Regions from separate parts of the Oceanicola sp. D3 genome, predicted to be linked through region 2. Evidence: riboswitches for the same ligand, from Rfam matches in the RefSeq annotation. Region 2 holds a riboswitch; the other holds the start of a gene.
The links. Region 2 has a riboswitch for cobalamin ahead of FHY55_RS02780 (TonB-dependent siderophore receptor). Riboswitches for the same ligand answer to the same signal wherever they lie in the genome.

Region 1 (10,369 bases), 1.2 Mb from region 2:
TCCCAACTCGACATAGGCCGGGTGCCAGCGCAGGAAGCGCGCCAGATGGCGCAACTGGGCTACATGCAATGGATCGCCAGCCTGCCCGGCGATGCCAACTATCGGCGTGCGGCGCTTCATGCCCACGCCATGGCCGCGCCCTACATCAGCCTGTCACCCGCCGTGGCCGAATTTTGCGCCCTGTTGAAGCAGTCGCTCACATCGCCCGCCCCCCTGCCCCTTTCGCTTCCGCCACGCAGGCGGCGCGGCGGGGCTGGTGCCCGGCGCATCTGGCGCATCGCCCTCTGACCTTTGTGAACACGGCCGCACCCAATCCTGCGGCCTGACCGAGGACCATTGCAGCAAGCTGCGCGTTGCACGCAGCCCGCGAGGCTCGGCTTTCAAAAACCATGGTCATGGACGGATCAACGAGAAAGGACGGATCCATGAATGAGAACCAACTGAAAACCCGGCTCAACGCTGGCCCCCTCATCTGCGCCGAGGGCTTCCTCTTCGAACTGGAGCGCCGGGGCTATCTCACGGCGGGCGAGTTTGTGCCCGAGGTGGCGCTGGAACACCCCGATGCGCTGCGCAACCTGCATGTCGATTTTCAGCGGTCGGGCAGCGATATCGTCGAGGCGTTCACCTACAACGGCCACCGCGAGAAGATGCGGGTGATCGGCAAGGAAGACCTGCTGGAGCCGCTCAACCGCGCCTCGCTGAAGATCGCCCGCGAGGTTGCCGATGCAAAGCCGGGCAACCTGATGGCAGGCAATATCTCGAACACCAACATCTGGTCGCCGGACGACAGGGCAAAACAGGCCGAGGTGCGGGCGATGTTTGAAGAAATGGTCGGCTGGGCCGTCGATGAAGGGGCCGATATCATCATTGGCGAAACCTTCTACTACGCGGGCGAGGCGCTTTGCGCGCTTGAGGTGGCCCGCGCCTCCGGCCTCCCGGTCGTTCTGACCCTCGCCCCCATGGCGGCCAGCGAGATGATGGACGGCACCGGCATTGTGGAAACCTGTCAGCAGTTGGAACAGGGCGGCGCAGATGTTGTTGGCCTCAACTGCTTTCGCGGGCCGCAAACCATGATGCCGTGGCTGCGCAAGGTGCGTGCGGCGGTGTCCTGCCATGTCGGTGCCCTGCCGATCCCCTATCGCACGCGCGCGGATGAACCGACCTTCTTCAACCTCAGCGACACCGGCGATTGCACCTGCCCTGCCCCCCATGGCCGCACCTTCCCGACCGCGCTCGACCCGATGTTTTGCAATCGCTACGAGATCGGGGCCTTCGCGCGTGACGCCTACGCGCTGGGCATCAACTATCTCGGCGTCTGCTGCGGGGCCAACCCGATGCTGATCCGCGAAGTTTCGGAAGCGGTCGGGCGCACCACCGAGGCCAGCCGCTACTCCGAGCGCATGGAAAATCACTTCATGTATGGCACCAACACCCGGCTCCCCGCCCACATCAAGGCCCTTGGCGAAACTGCCTGATTGGCAAGGCCCGGCGGCCCGATCCGCCGCCGGGCCACGTGGTGCAGCAAGCGCGGTGCAGAATTTTCACCCGGCGGCGCCGATCTACATGTTGACAGCTCATCGCGATAAGCATCTATATGATGTTGCTTTGGTGCCCGTGATTCACGTCACAGGTGAAAAGGGAAGCCGGTGAAAGACCGGCGCTGCCCCCGCAACTGTAAGCGGCAAGCCGAGGCCCGTAACCACTGATGCATCCACGCATCGGGAAGGGGGCCAAGGCGGTTGAGCCGCAAAGCCAGGAGACCTGCCAAGGCAACACGACGACGAGTGCGGGCGGAGGGCCCGGGCGCGTGAACGGAGCCTGTAAGGGCCATCCGCTTCATGTTCCTTCTCCCCTGTCTGACAAAACAACTATGGGGACAGAGCAATGACAATCACCGTTTATTCCAAGCCTTCCTGCGTGCAATGCAGCGCAACCACCCGTGCGCTCGACGCGCGCGGCCTGCCTTACGAGGTCGTCGACCTGACAGAAGACGCAGGCGCTATGGAGCACGTCACCGGGCTGGGCTATCGCCAAGCCCCCGTTGTGATCGCCGGCGAGGATCACTGGGCAGGCTTTCGCCCCGACATGATCGGTCGGCTGTCCTGAGCCATGAGCGGGCTGGTCTACTATTCGAGCCGGTCGAACAACACGCATCGGCTGATTGAACGCTTGGACCTGCCCGCCACCCGCCTGCCGCAACGGCCCGCTGACCCGCTCCCCGCGATCGACGGCCCCTTCGTGCTGATCTGCCCGACCTTCGCAGATGGGCAGGGCCGCGGCGCGGTGCCAAAGCCGGTGATCCGGCTACTGAACGACGCCGGCGCACGCCGCCTGCTGCGCGGCGTCATCGCCGGTGGCAACCGCAACTTCGGCGCCAGCTTTGCCCTTGCGGGCAAGATCATCGCCGCCAAATGCAACGTCCCGCTGCTCTACCGCTTCGAGCTGGCCGGAACCCCCGAAGACACCGCCCGCATCCGTGACGGGCTGGCCCGTTTCTGGGCCGAGCAAGAGGAAACACCATGCTTGACGCAAGCGTAACCGCCGATCTGGACTACCACGCGCTGAACGCGTTGCTGAACCTCTACGACGCGCAAGGAAACATCCAGTTCGAGGCCGACCGGATGGCGGCGCGGCAGTATTTTTTGCAGCACGTTAACCAGAACACTGTGTTCTTCCATTCGCTCGATGAGAAGCTCGGCTACCTCGTGGACGAGGGCTATTACGAACCGGAAGTGCTGGACCAGTATTCGCGCAACTTCCAGCGGGCGATCTGGGATGCGGCTTATGGCAAGAAATTCCGCTTTCCCACCTTCCTCGGTGCCTTCAAGTATTACACCTCCTACACGCTCAAAACGCGGGACGGGCAGCGCTACCTTGAGCGCTACGAGGACCGTGTGGTGATGAACGCCCTCGCATTGGCGCGCGGCGACGAGGCCCTGGCGATGCAACTGATGGAAGAGATCCTCTCGGGCCGCTTCCAGCCCGCCACGCCCACTTTTCTGAACGCGGGCAAGAAGGCACGGGGCGAGTTCGTTTCCTGCTTCCTGCTGCGGCTAGAAGACAACATGGAAAGCATCGGGCGCGGCATCAATTCGGCGCTGCAACTCTCCAAACGCGGCGGCGGCGTGGCCCTGATGCTCACCAACATCCGCGAGCACGGCGCCCCGATCAAGGGGATCGAAAACCAGTCCTCCGGCGTGATCCCGGTCATGAAGCTGCTGGAGGATTCCTTCAGCTACGCCAACCAGCTTGGCGCGCGGCAGGGGGCGGGGGCCGTCTATCTCAACGCCCACCACCCCGACATCCTGCGCTTTCTCGACACCAAACGCGAGAACGCCGACGAGAAGATCCGCATCAAGACGCTGAGCCTTGGCGTGGTCATCCCCGATGTGACGTTTGAGCTCGCCAAGCGCAACGAGGATATGTATCTCTTCTCGCCCCATGACGTTGAGCGCGTCTATGGCTGCGCCTTCTCCGAGATTTCCGTCACCGAAAACTATGACGAGATGGTCGACAACCCGAAGATCCGGAAGAAAAAGATCAACGCCCGCGCCTTCTTCCAGACCCTCGCCGAGATCCAGTTTGAAAGCGGCTACCCCTACATCATGTTCGAGGACACGGTGAACCGCGCCAACCCGATCGCGGGCCGTATCGCCATGTCAAACCTCTGCTCCGAGATCCTTCAGGTCAACGAGGCGTCGGCGTTCAACGACGACCTGAGCTACGCCCAAATGGGCACCGATATTTCCTGCAACCTCGGCAGCATGAACATTGCCCGCGCGATGGACGGCGGCGACCTTGGCAGCTCGGTCGGCACCGCGATCCGAGCGCTGAACGCGGTGAGCGAAATGTCGGCCATCGACTCGGTGCCCTCCATCCGCAAGGGCAATGACGAGGGCCATGCCATCGGGCTCGGGCAGATGAACCTGCACGGCTTCCTCGCCCGCGAGCGCATCCACTACGGCTCGCCCGAAGGGGTGGAGTTCACCTCCGTCTATTTTGCCGCCGTGCTCTACCACGCGCTCGCCACCTCCTGTGCGCTGGCGCAGGAAAAGGGCCGCCGTTTCAAAAGCTTCGAGGCTTCCACCTATGCCGACGGCGGCTTTTTCGAGAAATACACCCAACAAAGCTGGCGACCCGAGAGCGCCACGGTGAAGGCCCTCTTCAAAAAGTTCGGCATCACCCTGCCCACCAAAAAGGACTGGGCCGCGTTGAAGGCCGATGTGATGGAGCACGGGCTCTACAACCGCAACCTTCAGGCCGTGCCCCCCACCGGCTCGATCAGCTACATCAACTACGCCACCTCCTCGATCCACCCGATCACCGCCAAGGTGGAGATCCGCAAGGAGGGCAAGATCGGCCGGGTCTATTACCCCGCGCCCTACATGACCGGCGAAAACCTCGAGTTTTACCGCGATGCCTATGAGATTGGCCCCGAAGCGGTAATAGATACCTATGCCGCCGCCACCCAGCACGTCGATCAGGGCCTGTCGCTGACGCTGTTCTTCCCCGCCGAGGCCACCACGCGCGATATCAACCGCGCCCAGATCTACGCATGGAAGAAGGGCATCAAGACGATCTACTACATCCGCCTCCGGCAGGCCGCGCTGGAAGGCACCGAAGTTGAGGGCTGCGTCTCCTGCACGCTGTAACCGCGCCCTCGTAGGGTGGGCAATCTGCCCACCACCCGCTCCGCCAAAGGACCGACGCCATGAAAGACCTGCCCCATTCCCGCCCCGTGCCCCGAGCCGTCAACTGGAACCGTCTGGAGGACGACCTGGACCTCGACGTCTGGAACCGCCTGACCGTCAATTTCTGGCTGCCCGAAAAGGTGCCGCTCTCCAACGATATCCAAAGCTGGTCTCAGCTCACCGACGACGAGCGGCAGCTGACCATCCGGGTGTTCACCGGGCTCACCCTGCTCGACACCATCCAAAATTCCATCGGCGCCCCAACCCTGATGGCCGATGCTATCACACCGCATGAGGAAGCGGTGCTGAGCAACATCGCCTTCATGGAGGCCGTCCACGCCCGCAGCTATTCCTCCGTCTTTTCAACGCTCTGTCAGACCGCCGAGGTTGACGAGGCCTTCCGCTGGTCGGCCGACAACGAGCACCTGCAAGCCAAATCCCGGCTCATCCTCGATGAGTATGACGCCACCGCCTCGCCGTTGCGTCGCAAGGTGGCCAGCGTCTTTCTGGAGAGCTTCCTGTTCTACTCCGGCTTCTATCTGCCGATGCACTGGTCGTCGCGCGCGCGGCTGACCAACACCGCCGACCTGATCCGCCTCATCATCCGCGACGAGGCGATCCACGGCTATTACATCGGCTACAAGTTTCAGCGCGGGCTGGAGCGCCTGCCAGAGGCCGAGCGGGCCGAGCTGAAGGACTTCGCCTTCTCCCTCCTCTTCGACCTCTACGAGATCGAAGCCCGCTATACCGAACAGCTCTACGACGGGCTGGGGCTAACCGAAGACGTGAAGAACTTCCTGCATTACAACGCCAACAAGGCGTTGCAGAACCTCGGTTTCGAAGCGCTCTTCCCCGACGAGGCCTGCAAGGTGAACCCGGCGATCATGGCCGCCCTCTCCCCCAACTCGGATGAGAACCACGATTTCTTTTCCGGCTCCGGATCAAGCTACGTGATCGGCAAGGCCGTCGCCACGGAAGACGAAGACTGGGATTTCTAACACGCCGCCCGCCCCGATGCGCCCTGTCGGCGATACGGGCGGGCGAAAAGTTTGCCCTCTGAAGCCACAAAGCGATCTACGCCAAGGCCGAATAGCCCTCCCGATCTTCTGCTCTGGCGGGCCAACCGCCTCAGGGCTCAGCTGGTGCCGCCCACCGCCTGCTTCTGCCCGGCGCCAAGCACCTCTTCTGCCGAAGGCGTGCGCAGATCGAAGTAATCAAAGGTGCCAGCATAGCCATTGCCGCCCATCCGCCCCAGCGCGTCAAGTTTTTCGTGGTCGGAATAGAAGGTCGCCGGGTCAATGATGTCTTCGCGGATATGCGCGCGCACAATCCGCCCCAGAATGATCTCGCGCGCCGAACTGACAGCAATGCCAAGATAGCGTTCGCACTCAAAGGCCACCGGGGCTTCGGAGATGCGCGGGCATTTCACCTTGTCGCCCGGGATCGCCGTCAGCCCGGCCATCTCCAGCTCGTCCACCTCCGGCGCGAAGTCTGCGGCCGTCACCGACATCGCCTCAACATTCGCGCGGTCAACGATATTGACGGTGAAGCACTCGGTCATGCGGATGTTCCACCCTGTATCCTTGAAGCTGCGGTCCGGCTTGTTCTCGACCCCAAGCGCAAGGATCGGCGGATCGGCGGAGAGGCAGTTGAAGAAGGAATAGGGCGCCGCGTTGACCACCCCGTCAGGCGAGATCGTGGTGACCCATGCAATCGGGCGCGGCACGATGGTACCGATCATCACCTTATAGGCCTCGCGGGCCGAAAGATCGGCGAAATCAAAGGCGTGGTAGCCGTCTTGCAGGGTCATTGGGCCAGCTCCTTGCCGTAGTGTGAGAGGATGGATTGGATACTATCGGGCTCGGCAGAAAGCTCTGCCCGGCCCGCGACAGCGCCGAGATGGTGCTCCATGATCTCGATGGCGCGCGCAGCGTCACCGGCGCGGATCGCGGCAATGATCTGCGAATGCTCATCGACAGCGCAATCAGAGGAGTGGCTGCGCGCATAAAGCGACATGATCAGCGAGCAGCGCAGCACCACTTCCGAGACGTAGCGGGTCAGCACCGGGTTGCCGGTGAGCTCGGCCAGCAGCACATGAAACTCGCCCGCGAGGCGAATCGACACCGGGCCATCCTTGCCCTTCACCGCCTCTTCCTGCCGCACATGTGCCTCAAGCCGCTCATAGCCACTGCGCGGCATACGCTCACAAAGCAGGCGAATCACATCATTTTCCAGGCAGCGCCGCACTTCAAAAACATGCTGCGCCTCATCGCGCGACGGCTCGGCCACAAAGGCCCCGCGGTTGCGGCGGGTCACCACCAGCCCCTCGTGCTCCAGCCGCACCAGCGCATGGCGCACAATGGTGCGTGACACGCCAAATTGCTCACCCACGGTATCCTCGGGCAACCGCATGCCCGGCTTCAGCGCCTGTTCGATAATCGCCTTGCGCAGCAAGTCATGCACCGCGTCCGTCAGCGTCGTTTTGGTCTCACTCATGGTCGGATCTGCCTATCAAATTCGCATAATCTCTATCGCATACAATTTTGCACGTCAATCGGATACAATCTGCTTGCTCAAACGGATTCTCTGTGTCAGCCAATATACATCGTATCCAATTTTACCGATTCCGAAATGCAATCCAGCTGAAAGAGGACCAGATCATGAAACTACGTCATCTCATGCTCGCAACAGCGGCAGTTGCTGCTTTAACGGGCAGTGCGCAGGCCGAGAACGTGCTGAAATGGGGCGCCAACCGCGATATCGGCTCCCTCGACCCCTATTCCTTTGGTGACAGCTTCACCATCAACGTGCTCAACCACGTTTATGAAGGGCTGGTACGCTACAACAAGGATCTGAAGATCGAGCCGGCGCTGGCAGAAAGCTGGGAGATCCTCGACGACCAGATCACATGGCGCTTCAAGCTGCGCGAGGGCGTGACCTTTCACAACGGCAACCCCTTCACCGCCGAAGATGTCGTTGCCTCGCTCACCCGCGTGAGCCACGAGACCTCGCCGCTCAAAGGCAACCTTCCTGCCTACGTCAGCTCCAAGGTTGTGGATGAATACACGGTCGACATCACGCTGAACGGCACCTACCCGCTGCTGCTCAACGACCTGACCAACATCCACATCTTCGACGCCGAGTGGATGACCGAAAACGACGCGCTGATGCCAACCGACGTTGGCGCAGGCACCGAGGGCTATGCCACCTACAACGCCAACGGCACCGGCCCCTTCATCGTCGAAAGCCGCCAGCCCGATGCCAAAACCGTCTTTGTCGTCAATCCCGATTGGTGGGACGAGCCGCAGCACAACCTCGACCGGATCGAACTGACGCCGGTAAACTCGGCCGCAACCCGCGTGGCGGCGCTGCTCTCGGGCGAGATCAGCTTTACCAATGACGCCCCGGTGCAGGATTTGCCGCGCCTTGCCGCCGCGCCGAATGTTGAGGTGCTGGAAGGCGTCGACCTGCGCACAGTGATGATCGGCTTCCCCTTCCGCGATACGCTGACCACCGGCGAGCCGAACCCGTTCAAGGAAAAGGCGGTGCGCGAGGCGCTCTACAAGGCGATGGACCTCGACCTGATCCATCAGAAGGTGATGCGTGGCAAGTCCCGCACCGCCGGTGCCACCGTCGCCCCGCCGATCCCGGGCTATACCGAGGCGCTCGACACGCTGCCCGGCTATGACCCCGAGGCGTCCAAAGCGCTGCTGGCCGAGGCGGGCGTGCCCGAGGGGCTGGAGTTTGAGTTCAACTGCCTCAGCGACGGGCTGGTGAACGAAGAGCAGTTTTGCCAGGCCATCGCCTCCATGTGGTCGCGCATCGGCCTCTCGCCCAAGCTCGACGTGGCACCCCGCGCGGTGCAATCGCCCAAGCGGACCAATGGCAAGACCGATGTCTATACGCTGGGCTGGGCCACGCTGCCGCTGCTCGACAGCTACTCCCCGCTGCTGCAAATCTTCCACTCCAAAGACGGCAACGCCGGCGTCTTCAACTGGGGCGGCTGGTCTTACCCCGAGCTGGACGCGCTGATTGATGCGGCTGGCAGCGAGCTGGACCTTGAAAAGCGGCTCGCCCTGCAAACCGAGGCCCTGCAAATGGTGAAGGACGAGATGATCATGGTCCCTCTCCACCAGCAGCCCATGGCCTGGGCGGTGACCGAGGAGGTGGCCGAGATGCCGCTCTTCCCCGATGCCAAGCCGCGCCTCTGGTTCGCCCGGATGGGCAGCGACTCCTGACGCACCGGGCCGGGCTGGCCGCACCTTGGTCAGCCCGGCCCATTTGATCGCCGTATCACCAAATCGGAGACCGGAATGATTGCCTTTCTTCTCAAACGCACCGCCAACGCGGCCTTCGTCATGCTGGCGGTGGCGCTGCTGGCCTTCGTGATCTTCCGTTTCTTCGGCGATCCGGTCGAAATGATGGTGAACGAACAGGCCACCCAGCAAGACCGTATCGAACTGCGCGAGCGGCTGGGGCTGAACGATGGCTTCGTCACCCAATACACCCGCTTCGTCACCAACGCGGTGCAAGGTGATTTCGGGATTTCCTATCGCAACCAGCAAGACGTGATGGTGCTGATCAAGGAGCGCTTCCCGGCAACCTTCGAGCTGGTTCTGGTGGCCACCATAATCTCGCTGGTGGTGGGTATCCCCGCCGGGGTGATCACCGCCGTCTATCGAGAAAGCCGGGTGGCCAATATGCTGCAACTCGGCTCCATCATCGGGGTGTCCCTGCCAAGTTTCGTTGTGGGCATCCTGCTCATCCTCGCCTTCTCGGTTTCACTCGGCTGGCTGCCCGCCTTCGGGCGCGGCGAGACGGTGGACATTGGCTGGTGGTCGACCGGGCTGCTCACCCCCTCGGGGCGGGCGGCGCTGGTGCTGCCGGCGATCTCGCTCTCGACTTTCCAGGTCACGCTGGTGATGCGGCTGGTGCGGGCCGAGATGTTGGAAACCCTGCGCGCCGATTACATCAAGTTCGCCCGCGCCCGGGGCGTGCCCACCGCCCGCGTGCAATGGCGCCACGCGCTGCGCAACTGCCTGATGCCGGTGATCACCCTGACGGGCATGCAGATCGGCAACCTGATCGCCTTTGCCCTTGTGACCGAGACGGTGTTTCAATGGCCCGGCATGGGGATGCTCTTCATCCAGGCGGTGACCTTCGTCGACCTGCCGGTGATGGCCGCCTACTTGCTGATCGTGTCCTTCATCTTCGTCGCCCTCAATACCCTTGTCGACATCACCTATGCCTGGGTCGATCCGCGCCTGCGCGACGACTCTGCCCGTGGCAATGGCTGAACCGGAGCCCAAAATGGAAAAGTCCCTTCCCCTCACCCCGCCTGCCCCGGCACGCCCCTCGCGGTTGACCCGCCTGCGCGAAAGCGACCTGTGGTTTTCCTTCTGCGCGCATCCTTCGGCGATCTTTGCCGCGGCGCTGCTGGCGCTGGTGGCGCTGACCGCCTTTCTTGCACCGCTGATCACGCCGCAGAACCCCTATGACCTCGCGGCGCTGGAGCTCTGGAATTCCGAGATTCCGCCGATCTGGGAGGCCGGCGGCCAATGGCCCTACCTGCTGGGCACCGACACGCAGGGCCGCGATATCCTGTCGGCGGTGCTCTATGGTTCGCGCATTTCGCTGATCATCGGCTTTGCCTCGGTCATGCTGGCGCTGGTGGTGGG
Region 2 (10,369 bases):
AACCCCCATGTCGGCGGCGACCAAACCAAGGAGGCCTTCATTCGCCTCCGCAACGAACGCGACGAAACTCTCGGTCTGCCCGACCGGATGCTGTTTGCGCTACAAGTCAACCTGCGCGGCGGCCGCCTGCCCGAGCCCGAGGGCGACGGCCACGCCTATTTCAAGATCCCTGCCAACCGCTTTTGAGGTGACACCATGAAAACCGAAACCACCGATCACGGAGAACTCGAAACCTGGACCCCGCAAGAGGTCGCCGATGGCCTCGCGCAGGGCAAGGTCACGCTGGTCGATGTGCGCACCCCTGCCGAATACGCCTTCGAAAGTGTCGAGGGCGCGCTGCTGCTGCCAATGGCGCATTTCGACCCGCGCTTCCTGCCCAGCGACGGCGACAAGCGAGTGGTGCTCATGTGCGGCTCTTCCGTTCGGTCGGGCAAGATGGCGCGCAAGACCCTTGAGGCCGGAGCCGAGCGCATCGCCCATCTGCAAGACGGCTTCGCGGGCTGGAAGAAGGCTGGCCTTACCCATATCGCCACCGACATGGCCTCGGGCGCCCCGGTCCGGAAAACCCCGTCTAACGGTTGAGCCGCGCCGTTCGAGGCGATGGGCATTGACACGGTCATGTATATAACCACTTATATACACATGCATGAAACTGACGCCCTCCGCCCCCACGGCCTTGTCACCCTCGGCTCCCGCCTCCGTCGCCTCGGTGAGCGGTTGCAGGGGCAGACGCAGGACATCCTCAACGAGATCGACCCCCGGATGCCCGCCGCCAGCTTGCCGCTTCTCGCCTTTCTCGACGGGCCGGAGCCGCGCCCCATCGGAGATATCGCCGCGGCCCTCGGCACAGCGCAGCCCGGCGTCACCCGCGCCGTCACCCGGCTTTCTACGCTTGGCCTAACCGCCACTGCCCCAAGCCCCCAAGACGCCCGCCTCCGCCTTGTCTCCCTCACGCCTGCTGGCCGCACCCTGCTGGCCGAGGCCCGCGCCAAAGCCTGGCCCCGCACCCGCGCCGCCGTGACCGACCTTTGCGCCCCCTTCGGCCCCGAGCTTCTGAACATGCTCGACACCATCGAAGCCCGCCTCGACGCAAAGCCGCTGAAAGACCGCCCATGACAAGCCACCCGCTCGATACCCCGGCCCACGCCGCCCTCACCGGCCCCCATGCCCACCTTGCCCAGCAGCATGGCACTGCCCTGCGCTACGATCCCGGGCTCATCCCCTTCGCCTGCATCGACCCCTCCGCGCCCGAGGATCTTACAGCCCTCGCCAAGCCCGGTGATCTGGCGGTGTTTTTGCAGAAGGCTCCCGTTGCCACGCCACCCGGCTTTGATGAAACCCTCCGTGCCATGGGTGTGCAGCTTACCTGCCGCACCCTGCCGCCCGCGCCAGACGATCCGCGCATCACGCCCCTTGGCTCCGAGGACGCCGCCGAGATGCTGACCCTTGCCGAGGCCACCAAACCCGGCCCCTTCACCCTCCGCGCGCTGGAGCTAGGGCCGTTCTGGGGCGTCCGGCAGGATGGCAAGCTGATCGCCATGGCCGGCACCCGCATGTCGGCGCCGGGCTTTGCCGAAATCTCCGGCGTCTGCACCGCGCCAGAGGCCCGGGGGCAGGGCCTTGCCCGCAGCCTCTCGGCCCATGTCGCCCACCAGATCGCCATGTCAGGTGACATGCCGTTTCTCCACGCCTTCGCCTCCAACCCGGCGGCGATCAAGCTCTATGAGAGCCTCGGCTTTGCAATTCGCGCCGAACTACCCTGCGCGATCTTCACCCGGCGCTAAAAAACCCTGCGACCTCGCGCCTCATCTGCTTGACCCGGTGGACCCAAAGCCACATTTCAAGACATAAGGAAAAACGCGCAAAAACAGGGATAGGGAATGCTCCGCAGAAAAATTGATGAATTCTTTGGCTCGGACGCTGCCGGGGGCATCGTGCTGATGCTGTCTGCGGTGGCCGCCATGATGATCGCGAACTCCTCGCTCAACCCGGAGTATCAGGAGTTTCTGGGGGCCTATATCGGCGTCACCGTCAACGGTGAAGGCATCGAAAAACCCGCCCTTCTGTGGATCAACGACGGCCTCATGGCCATCTTCTTCTTTCTTATCGGGCTTGAGCTGAAGCGCGAGCTGATGGAAGGCAAGCTGAAGAACCCCGCCGATGTGGTGCTGCCCGGCATGGCGGCGGTGGGGGGCATGGTTGTGCCCGCGCTCGTCTACCTCGTGTTCAACTGGGGCAATGCAGCCACCATTCACGGCTGGGCCATCCCGGCCGCGACGGACATCGCCTTTGCCCTCGGCGTGCTTGCCCTGCTCGGCTCCCGTGTGCCGGCCTCGCTCAAGATCTTCCTGCTGACGCTGGCGATCCTCGATGACATGGGGGCGATCCTCATCATAGCGCTGTTCTATACCGCCGAACTGAAGATTGATTACCTCTTCCTTGCCTGTATCCCGCTGGCGCTGATGATCTGGCGCAACATGCGCGGGGCGCACAGGGTTGCGCCGATCCTGCTGCTCGGCGTTGCGCTCTGGGTGCTGGTGCTCAAATCGGGCGTGCACGCCACGCTCGCCGGGGTGGTAACGGCCTTCTGCATTCCGCTGAAAGACAAGTGGAACAAGTCGCCCCTGCACTCGCTGGAGCACGGCCTTTCGCCCTATGTGCTCTACGTGATCGTCCCAATCTTCGCCTTCGCCAACGCCGGCGTGGTGCTGAAGGGCATGTCCTTCGGGGCGCTGCTCGATCCGGTGCCGCTCGGCGTGGCGCTCGGCCTGATCCTCGGCAAGCAAGTGGGTGTCTTTGGCACCACTTGGCTGATGGTCAAGATGGGGCTCGCCAAGCTGCCCTTCGGGGTCACGTGGGCCCATATCTACGGCCTCGCCTGCCTCGCCGGGATCGGCTTTACCATGTCGCTCTTCATCGGCTCGCTCTCCTTCGACGATGCATTGCTGATGAACGAGGTGCGCCTTGGCGTGCTGCTCGGGTCCGGCGTGTCGGCGCTCATCGGCTACTTCGTTCTGCGGGCGGTAACGCGCCCCGGCGAAGCCGAGGTGGCCGAGGCGCTCAACCAGCCGGGCGCAGCCGAGCGGGCGGAAGCCGCGGCGGAGTAGCCACTCACCACCAACCCCATCGGCAGCGCGTGCTTTCCGGGCCCGCGCTGCCGACCACGGGGGCAATGACGCCCAACGTGGCGCCAAAGCCCACCCCCCGGGCGGCGCTGCCCAAGGGTTAACGAATCCCTTGCGCCTGGCGTCCCTCCTGCGCTACCCCCCAGATTGCTTCGGTTCGGGCGAAAGCCCGGAGCAAAAGGGAACGTGGTGCGGGAAGAACTCCCAATGCCACGACTGCCCCCGCAACTGTGAGCGGAGAGCGAGGCCGACGGGCCACTGGGGGAGAACCCCCGGGAAGGCCGGCCATCTCGCAATGACCCGCAAGTCAGGAGACCTGCCGAGGCGATCACCCTGAACCCGTGCGAGGGGCGCGGCGTCAACGGTCTGTTCCGTAGCGGTGACGAAAGCACCGTCCGCGGAAGGCCTCGCCATTCCAAAGACACCTCACCACACCGGCCTCTGTCATGGGGGCCGCATGACAAGGACTTTGGGCGCCATGAAGAGCCTCCTCGCCACCACAGCCACCCTCGCGCTCGCCGCCTCCGCGCTCACCGCGCAGGAGGCCTATGAACTCGACACGATCACCGTCACCGCCGACCTGTCGGGCGAGACAGAGACCGAGCGCACCGGCGCCACCGTCGAAGTGACCACCCGCGAAGAGTTGGAAACGGCGGGCGATGATGACCTTGCCACCTACCTCTCCCGCCAGCCCGGCCTTTCGCTTGCCGCCGCCGGCGGCCCCGGCGGGCTGGCCGACATCCGGATGCGCGGGCTGCACCAGAAATACGTGAAAGTGCAGATCGACGGCATCGACGTGCTGGACCCATCCTCCCCCTCGCCCTCCTATGACTTCGGCCTGATGGGCACCTCCGGCCTTGGCCGCATCGAGGTTTTGAAGGGCTCGCAATCGGCGCAATACGGCTCCTCCGCCGTCGCCGGGGTGATCTCGCTGCAAAGCCGCCGCGCAACCGAGGAGGGCACCCACGTCTACCTTGAAGGCGAGGTTGGCAGCTTCGATAGCTTCGGTACCTCCGCCACGATCACCAGCAAGGGCGCCCGGCACAACTTTGCCGTCACCCTCGCGCGGCTCGAGTTTGGCGGGTTCTCCTCTGCTGATGAGAACGACGGCAACACCGAGGCCGATGGCTTCTCGTCGCTGCGCCTGTCGTTCAATGGCGAATATGCCCTGTCCGATGCGCTCACCATCGGCCTTGCGGGCTTTGCCGAAAAGAGCACCGTGGCGATCGACGGCGGCTTCCCCTTCGGCGACACCGACGAAGAAACCGATGGCACCTCCAACGGGCTGCGCGCCTTTGCCCGCTACGAGGCTGGCGCGGTGACCCACCAGTTCGAGGCCACCTATTACGACATCGAGCGGGACTACGCGGTCTCGGGCAACCACTACGAGGGCGAGCGCCAAGGGCTGCGCTATCTTGGCCAGGCCACGCTGTCGCCCGCCGTGCAGCTCAACTTCGGGGCCGATTACACCGAGGAGGAGTTTGCCTCCGCCACCTTCATTACCGCTGAGGGCAAGCAAAACACCACCGGCGTCTTTGCCGAGGTGAACTGGGCCGCCTCCAGCCAGCTCGACCTCTCCGCCGCCCTGCGGCACGATGCGCACAACCGCTTTGGCGGCCACACCACCGGTCGTCTGGCGCTGGCATGGCGCCCGCAGGAAGACCTCATCCTGCGTGCCTCGCTCGCCACCGGCTTCCGCGCCCCCTCGCTCTACGAGCTCTACGCGCCGTTCTACGGCAATGACACGCTGACGCCGGAAACCTCGCGCAGCGCCGAGCTGGGCGTCGAAAAGCGGCTGGGCGGCGATGACTTCGTGAAGGCCACCCTGTTTTACACCGAGGTCGAAGACCTGATCGGCTCCGACGCGGCCTTCGTCTACACCCAGATCCCCGGCACCTCCGTGGCCAAGGGGCTGGAGCTTTCGGGCCGCGTGGCGCTTTCCGATAAGGCGGCGCTCTTCGGGGCCTATACCTACACCGAAAGCGAAGATCCGGATGGCGAGCGCCAACTCCGCGTGCCTCGCCATGATCTCGTGCTCGGCGTCGAGGCCGATTTCGCCCCGCGCTGGAGCTTCAGCGGTGAAGTGCAGCACGTTGCCGATGTGCTCGACGTCGACGCGCAAACCTTCGTTCGCCCGATCGAGGGAGACGATTACACCCTCGTCAACGCCATGGTCACCTATGAGATCAACGATGGGGCCGAGGCCTACTTCCGCATCGAGAACCTGACCGATGCCGAGTATCAAACCGTCAATGGCTACGGTCAGGCCGACCGGGCCTTCTACGTGGGCCTCCGTGCCAAGTTCTAACCTCATCGGAGCGCTCGCGCTCTGGTTCGCGGGGGCCGTGATGGCCCTCGCTGCACCGCCCGAACGGGTGGTGTCGATCAACCTCTGCACCGACCAGTTGGCGCTGGCCATCGCCGCGCCGGGCCAGCTCGTTTCCGTCACCCGGATGCTTCAGGGCGAGGAGTCCGCCCTTGCCGAGCAGGCCCGTGCCCTGCCGGGCAACTCCGCCCGCGCCGAAGAGGTCTACCTGCTTGCGCCCGATCTGGTGATCGCAGGCAGCTTCACCGCGCCCGACACCCTGCGCATGCTGGAGCGGCTGGGGCTGAAGGTGGAGGTCTTTGCCCCGGCTGAAACGCTGGATGATATCCGCGCCAACATCACCCGGATGGGCAGCCTGCTGGGCCGCGAAGAGGCTGCCGCCCGGGAGGTCGCCGCCTTCGACGCCCGTCTCGCCGCCATCCCCATGCCGCCCGGCCCGCCCCCGCTCGCCGCGCTCTATGCCGCCAATGGCTACTCCGCCGGGCAATCCACCCTGCCGGGCCAGATCGTCAAATCCGCGGGCTTTGCCCTGCTGGCCGAAAAGCTCGGGCTGCCCTACGGTGGCGTGGTGCCGCTCGAAACCCTTGCCACCGCCAGCCCCGACCTGCTCGTCGCCGCCCGCCCCGGCGCCCCGAGAAGCCGCGCCGAAGAGATCCTTCACCACCCGGTTGTCGAGGCCCTGCGCGCGCGGGTGCCCACCGACAACCTGCATGATAGCGACTGGACCTGCGGCACCCCCGCCGTGCTCGAAACCGTCGAACGCCTCGCCGCAATCCGGGAGGGGATGGAATGACGCGCGCCCCCCGCGATGCGCGGGCACAGCCCGGCAAAGAGCGCCCCCACGTGCTCCTCATCCGCCCTTCGAGGCGTCTTCGCCCAAGGCCCCTCCGATGACCCCGGCGCGCCTCTACGCCCTCCTTGGCGTCCTCACCGCGGCCCTCTTCACCGCCTCCCTCACCATCGGCCCCGCCGCGCTGCCCTTTACCGAGGCGCTCACTGCCCTCGTCAGCCAATCCGACGGTCCGGCCACCATGGTCATGCGCGAAATCCGCCTGCCGCGGGCCCTGCTCGGCCTGCTCATCGGCGCTTCCCTCGGCCTCTGCGGCGCGGCCATGCAGGGCTATCTGCGCAACCCTCTGGCCGAGCCGGGGCTGATCGGTGTGTCCTCCTCCGCCGCCCTCGGCGCTGTCATCGCCATCCAGACCGGGCTTGCCTATACCGCCGCCCTTGCGCTGCCCTTCATGGCGCTCGCCGGGGCCGGCATCGCCGTGCTCGCCATCTTCGCCCTCGCCGGCCCGCGCGGCACCGCGCTTACCCTCATCCTCGCCGGTGTGGCGCTTTCGGCGCTGGCCGGGGCGCTCACCTCGCTCGTGCTCAACCTCTCGCCTTCCCCCTATGCGGCGGCAGAGATCGTGTTCTGGATGATGGGCTCTCTGGCCGACCGCTCGATGACCCATGTCGCCCTCGCCGCGCCCTTCATCCTCGCAGGCGCGGCGCTGATCCTGCCGCTCGGGCGGGGGCTTGATGCGCTTTCGCTGGGCGAAGACGCCGCCGCCTCCATGGGCATCCGCCTGCCACGCCTGCGCCTCGCGCTGATCCTCGGTGTCGCGGCCTGCGTTGGCGCGGGCACCGCCGTGGCCGGGGCCGTGGGCTTCGTCGGCCTCGTCGTGCCGCACCTGCTGCGCCCGCTCACCGGCCACCGCCCCTCGACCCTGCTCATCGCCTCGGCGCTGGGCGGGGCGGCCATGCTGCTGGCGGCGGATACGGCCACTCGCCTCATCCTCCCCGCGCGTGACCTCAAGCTCGGCGTCGTCACCGCCCTCGTCGGCGCGCCCTTCTTCTTCCACCTCGTCTGGCGCTTGCGGGGGCGGCTATGACGCTTGCCCTGCAAAACCTCTCCGTCACCCGCAAGAACGGGCGAAACACCCTGCGCAACGTCTCCCTCACCGTCGCGCCCGGCGAGTTCATCGGCCTCATCGGCCCCAATGGCGCGGGCAAAACCACCCTCCTTCGCGCCGCCCTCGGCCTGCTGCCCGCCACCGGCACCTCCTCCCTCGCGGCGCTCTCGCCTGCCGCCCGCGCCCGCGCATCGGCCTTCCTGCCCCAATCCCGCGAGATCGCATGGGATCTGACGGTTGAAACCCTCGTCACCCTCGGCCGCACCCCGCATCCGCCCTCCCTGGCCAACCGCGAGGCCGTCACCGAGGCCATCGCCCAGATGAATCTCACCGCGCTCGCCCACCGCCGCGCCACCAATCTCTCGGGCGGCGAGCAGGCCCGCGCCCTGATCGCCCGCACCCTCGCCCAGCAAACCCCGCTGCTGCTAGCCGATGAGCCCATCGCCGGGCTCGACCCTGCGGCTCAGATCGCCACCATGCAGCTCTTCGCCCGCCTCGCCGCCGAGGGCCGCGCCGTAGTGGCCGCCCTGCACGATCTCTCCCTCGCCGCCCGCCATTGCACCCGGCTCGTGGTGCTGCACGAGGGGCGCATCGCCGCCGATGGCCCGCCCGAGCAGGTGCTCACCGCCGATCTGCTGGCCGATGTCTTCCAGATCACGGGCAGCTTCATCTTCACCGACCACGGCCCCCTGTTCCAACCCACAGGCCTGACCTAGCCCATGCCCTTCCCGCCAGAACGTATCGTCTGCCTCACCGAGGAAACCGTCGAAACCCTCTACCTCCTCGGCCAGCAAGATCGCATCGTTGGCGTCTCCGGCTATGCCGTCCGCCCCCCCCGGCGTGCGCCAGCAAAAGCCCCGCGTGTCGGCCTTCACCTCCGCCGACATCCCCAAGGTCATGGCCCTCAAGCCCGACCTCGTGCTCACCTTCTCCGACCTTCAGGCCGATATCGCCGCCGCCCTCCTGCGCGAAGGCGTGGCTGTCTACGGCTTCAACCAGCGCGGCCTTTCCGGCATTTTCGACATGATCGAAACCCTCGGTGCCCTCACGGCTTGCGAGGAAAAGGCGCAGGCTTTGACGAGCAGCTACCGCGCCCGGCTCTCCGCCCTGCGCGCTGACGCTCCCGCCAAGGGCCTCAAGGTCTATTTCGAAGAATGGGACGAGCCGATGATCTCCGGCATCGGCTGGGTCTCCGAGTTGATCGAGGCCACCGGCGCCACCGATGCCTTCGCCCACCTCGCCCGCGAGCAGGCTGCCAAAAACCGCATCATCACCCCCGATCAGGTGATCGAGGCCGCTCCCGATGTGATCCTCGCCTCATGGTGCGGCAAGAAGGTCCGCACAGAGCGCATCACCTCCCGCCCCGGCTGGCAAGATATCCCCGCCGTTGCCAACCAGCGCATCCACGAAATCAAATCGCCCATCATCCTCCAGCCCGGCCCCGCCGCCATGACGGACGGGCTCGATGCCATCCTGAAGGCGCTCACCTAGGGCAGGCGTAGGGCGCAGGTGGCGCTATGCAGCGGCCACCGGGAGGTTGTCGATCAGCCGAACGCCATCCATCCACGCAGCGGCAAAAAGCCGTGCCGGGCCATCAAGCGTGCTCACCGGCAACAGGCCCGGGTCGGCACGCAATTCGAGGTAGTCAATCTGCTCGTAACCGGCGGCGGTCAAAGCCTGCCGCGCGATGTCGAGCGCACCCTCGGCTGACGCACCGCCAACAAGCGCATGGGCCGCCTCTTCCAGCGCCGCACGCATCGCCGGTGCCGCCGCGCGGCCCTTCGGGCCAAGGCGTTGGTTGCGGGACGACATGGCAAGGCCATCCTCCTCCCGCACGGTCGGGCAGCCGACGATTTCGACCGGAATATCGAGATCAACCGCCAACCGCCGCACCACCTGAAGCTGCTGATAGTCCTTTTCGCCAAAAAAGGCGAAATCCGCATCACTCTGCAACAGCAGCTTGGTCACCACCGTCGCCACCCCGTCGAAATGGCCGGGGCGGGCCGCGCCGCAAAGCCCCTCGCTGACACCGGCAACCGAGACGGTCGTGGCAAAGCCCTCCGGGTAAATCTCTTCCGGCTCGGGAATGTAGAGCACATCCACCGCGAAAGGCGCGAGCTTTTCCGCATCGCTCTCCTCGGTGCGCGGATATTTGGCAAGGTCTTCGGGGCTGTTGAACTGGCGCGGGTTCACGAAGAGCGTCACGATCACCCGGTCGGCACGGGCGCAGGCCGCCTCCACAAGGCTGAGGTGGCCCGCATGAAGCGCGCCCATCGTCGGCACCACGCCGATTGTCTCGCCAGCGCTCCGCCAGCTGCGGGTCACGGCCCGCAGATCAGCCTTTCGGCGCAGGATCTTCATTTCTTGCTCTCTTCGTCGCCAAACACATGCTCAGGCCCCGGAAATGCCCGGTCTCGTACCTCCTCGGCATAGGCCCGGATCGCCCCTGCGGCATCTTCGGCCAGATGCGCGTATCGCTTCACGAACTTCGGTTTGAAGGCGTCGAACAGGCCAAGCATGTCGTCGATCACGAGGATCTGGCCGTCACAGCCCGCAGAGGCACCAATGCCCACGGTGGGGATGGGCACCTCGGCGGTGATCGTATCGGCCAGCGCCGCGGGCACCTTTTCCAGCACCACCGAGAACGCTCCGGCCTCGGCAACCGCGCGGGCGTCGGCGCGAATACGCTCCGCATCAGCCCCTCGCCCCTGCACCCGGTAGCCGCCCAAGGCATTTACCCCCTGCGGCGTCAGCCCGATGTGGGCCATGACCGGAATGCCGCGCTCCACCAGAAAGCGGATCGTCGCGGCCATATGCTGCCCGCCCTCCAGCTTCACCGCCCCGGCCCCGGTCTCGGCCATCAGCCGCGCGGCGTTCCTGAAGGCCTGCTCCGGGCTTTCCTCGTAGCTGCCAAAGGGCAGGTCAACGACCATCAGCGCCCGGCGCAACCCGCGTGCCACCGCCTTGCCGTGCAGCACCATCATCTCCATCGTCACCTGCAGCGTGGAGGGCAGGCCGTG

Region 1: it holds a riboswitch for cobalamin, as region 2 does, so the genes downstream of both, nrdH (glutaredoxin-like protein NrdH) here and FHY55_RS02780 (TonB-dependent siderophore receptor) in region 2, are expected to answer to the same signal.

What each region holds. Positions count from the first base shown of each region.
Region 1 is NZ_CP040932.1:3,349,327-3,359,695, forward strand. It holds gene FHY55_RS16655 (hypothetical protein) at 1-288, shown strand, start outside; gene FHY55_RS16660 (homocysteine S-methyltransferase family protein) at 426-1,475, shown strand; cobalamin riboswitch at 1,590-1,784, shown strand; gene nrdH (glutaredoxin-like protein NrdH) at 1,885-2,106, shown strand; gene nrdI (class Ib ribonucleoside-diphosphate reductase assembly flavoprotein NrdI) at 2,110-2,538, shown strand; gene nrdE (class 1b ribonucleoside-diphosphate reductase subunit alpha) at 2,520-4,652, shown strand; gene nrdF (class 1b ribonucleoside-diphosphate reductase subunit beta) at 4,712-5,689, shown strand; gene FHY55_RS16685 (flavin reductase family protein) at 5,827-6,501, opposite strand; gene FHY55_RS16690 (GntR family transcriptional regulator) at 6,498-7,187, opposite strand; gene FHY55_RS16695 (ABC transporter substrate-binding protein) at 7,352-8,929, shown strand; gene FHY55_RS16700 (ABC transporter permease) at 9,005-9,988, shown strand; gene FHY55_RS16705 (ABC transporter permease) at 10,002-10,369, shown strand, end outside.
Region 2 is NZ_CP040932.1:525,930-536,298, forward strand. It holds gene FHY55_RS02755 (MBL fold metallo-hydrolase) at 1-186, shown strand, start outside; gene FHY55_RS02760 (rhodanese-like domain-containing protein) at 196-582, shown strand; gene FHY55_RS02765 (MarR family winged helix-turn-helix transcriptional regulator) at 643-1,116, shown strand; gene FHY55_RS02770 (GNAT family N-acetyltransferase) at 1,113-1,784, shown strand; gene nhaA (Na+/H+ antiporter NhaA) at 1,881-3,107, shown strand; cobalamin riboswitch at 3,262-3,464, shown strand; gene FHY55_RS02780 (TonB-dependent siderophore receptor) at 3,604-5,433, shown strand; gene FHY55_RS02785 (ABC transporter substrate-binding protein) at 5,474-6,244, shown strand; gene FHY55_RS02790 (iron ABC transporter permease) at 6,342-7,328, shown strand; gene FHY55_RS02795 (ABC transporter ATP-binding protein) at 7,325-8,065, shown strand; gene FHY55_RS02800 (ABC transporter substrate-binding protein) at 8,169-8,840, shown strand; gene panC (pantoate--beta-alanine ligase) at 8,865-9,710, opposite strand; gene panB (3-methyl-2-oxobutanoate hydroxymethyltransferase) at 9,707-10,369, opposite strand, start outside.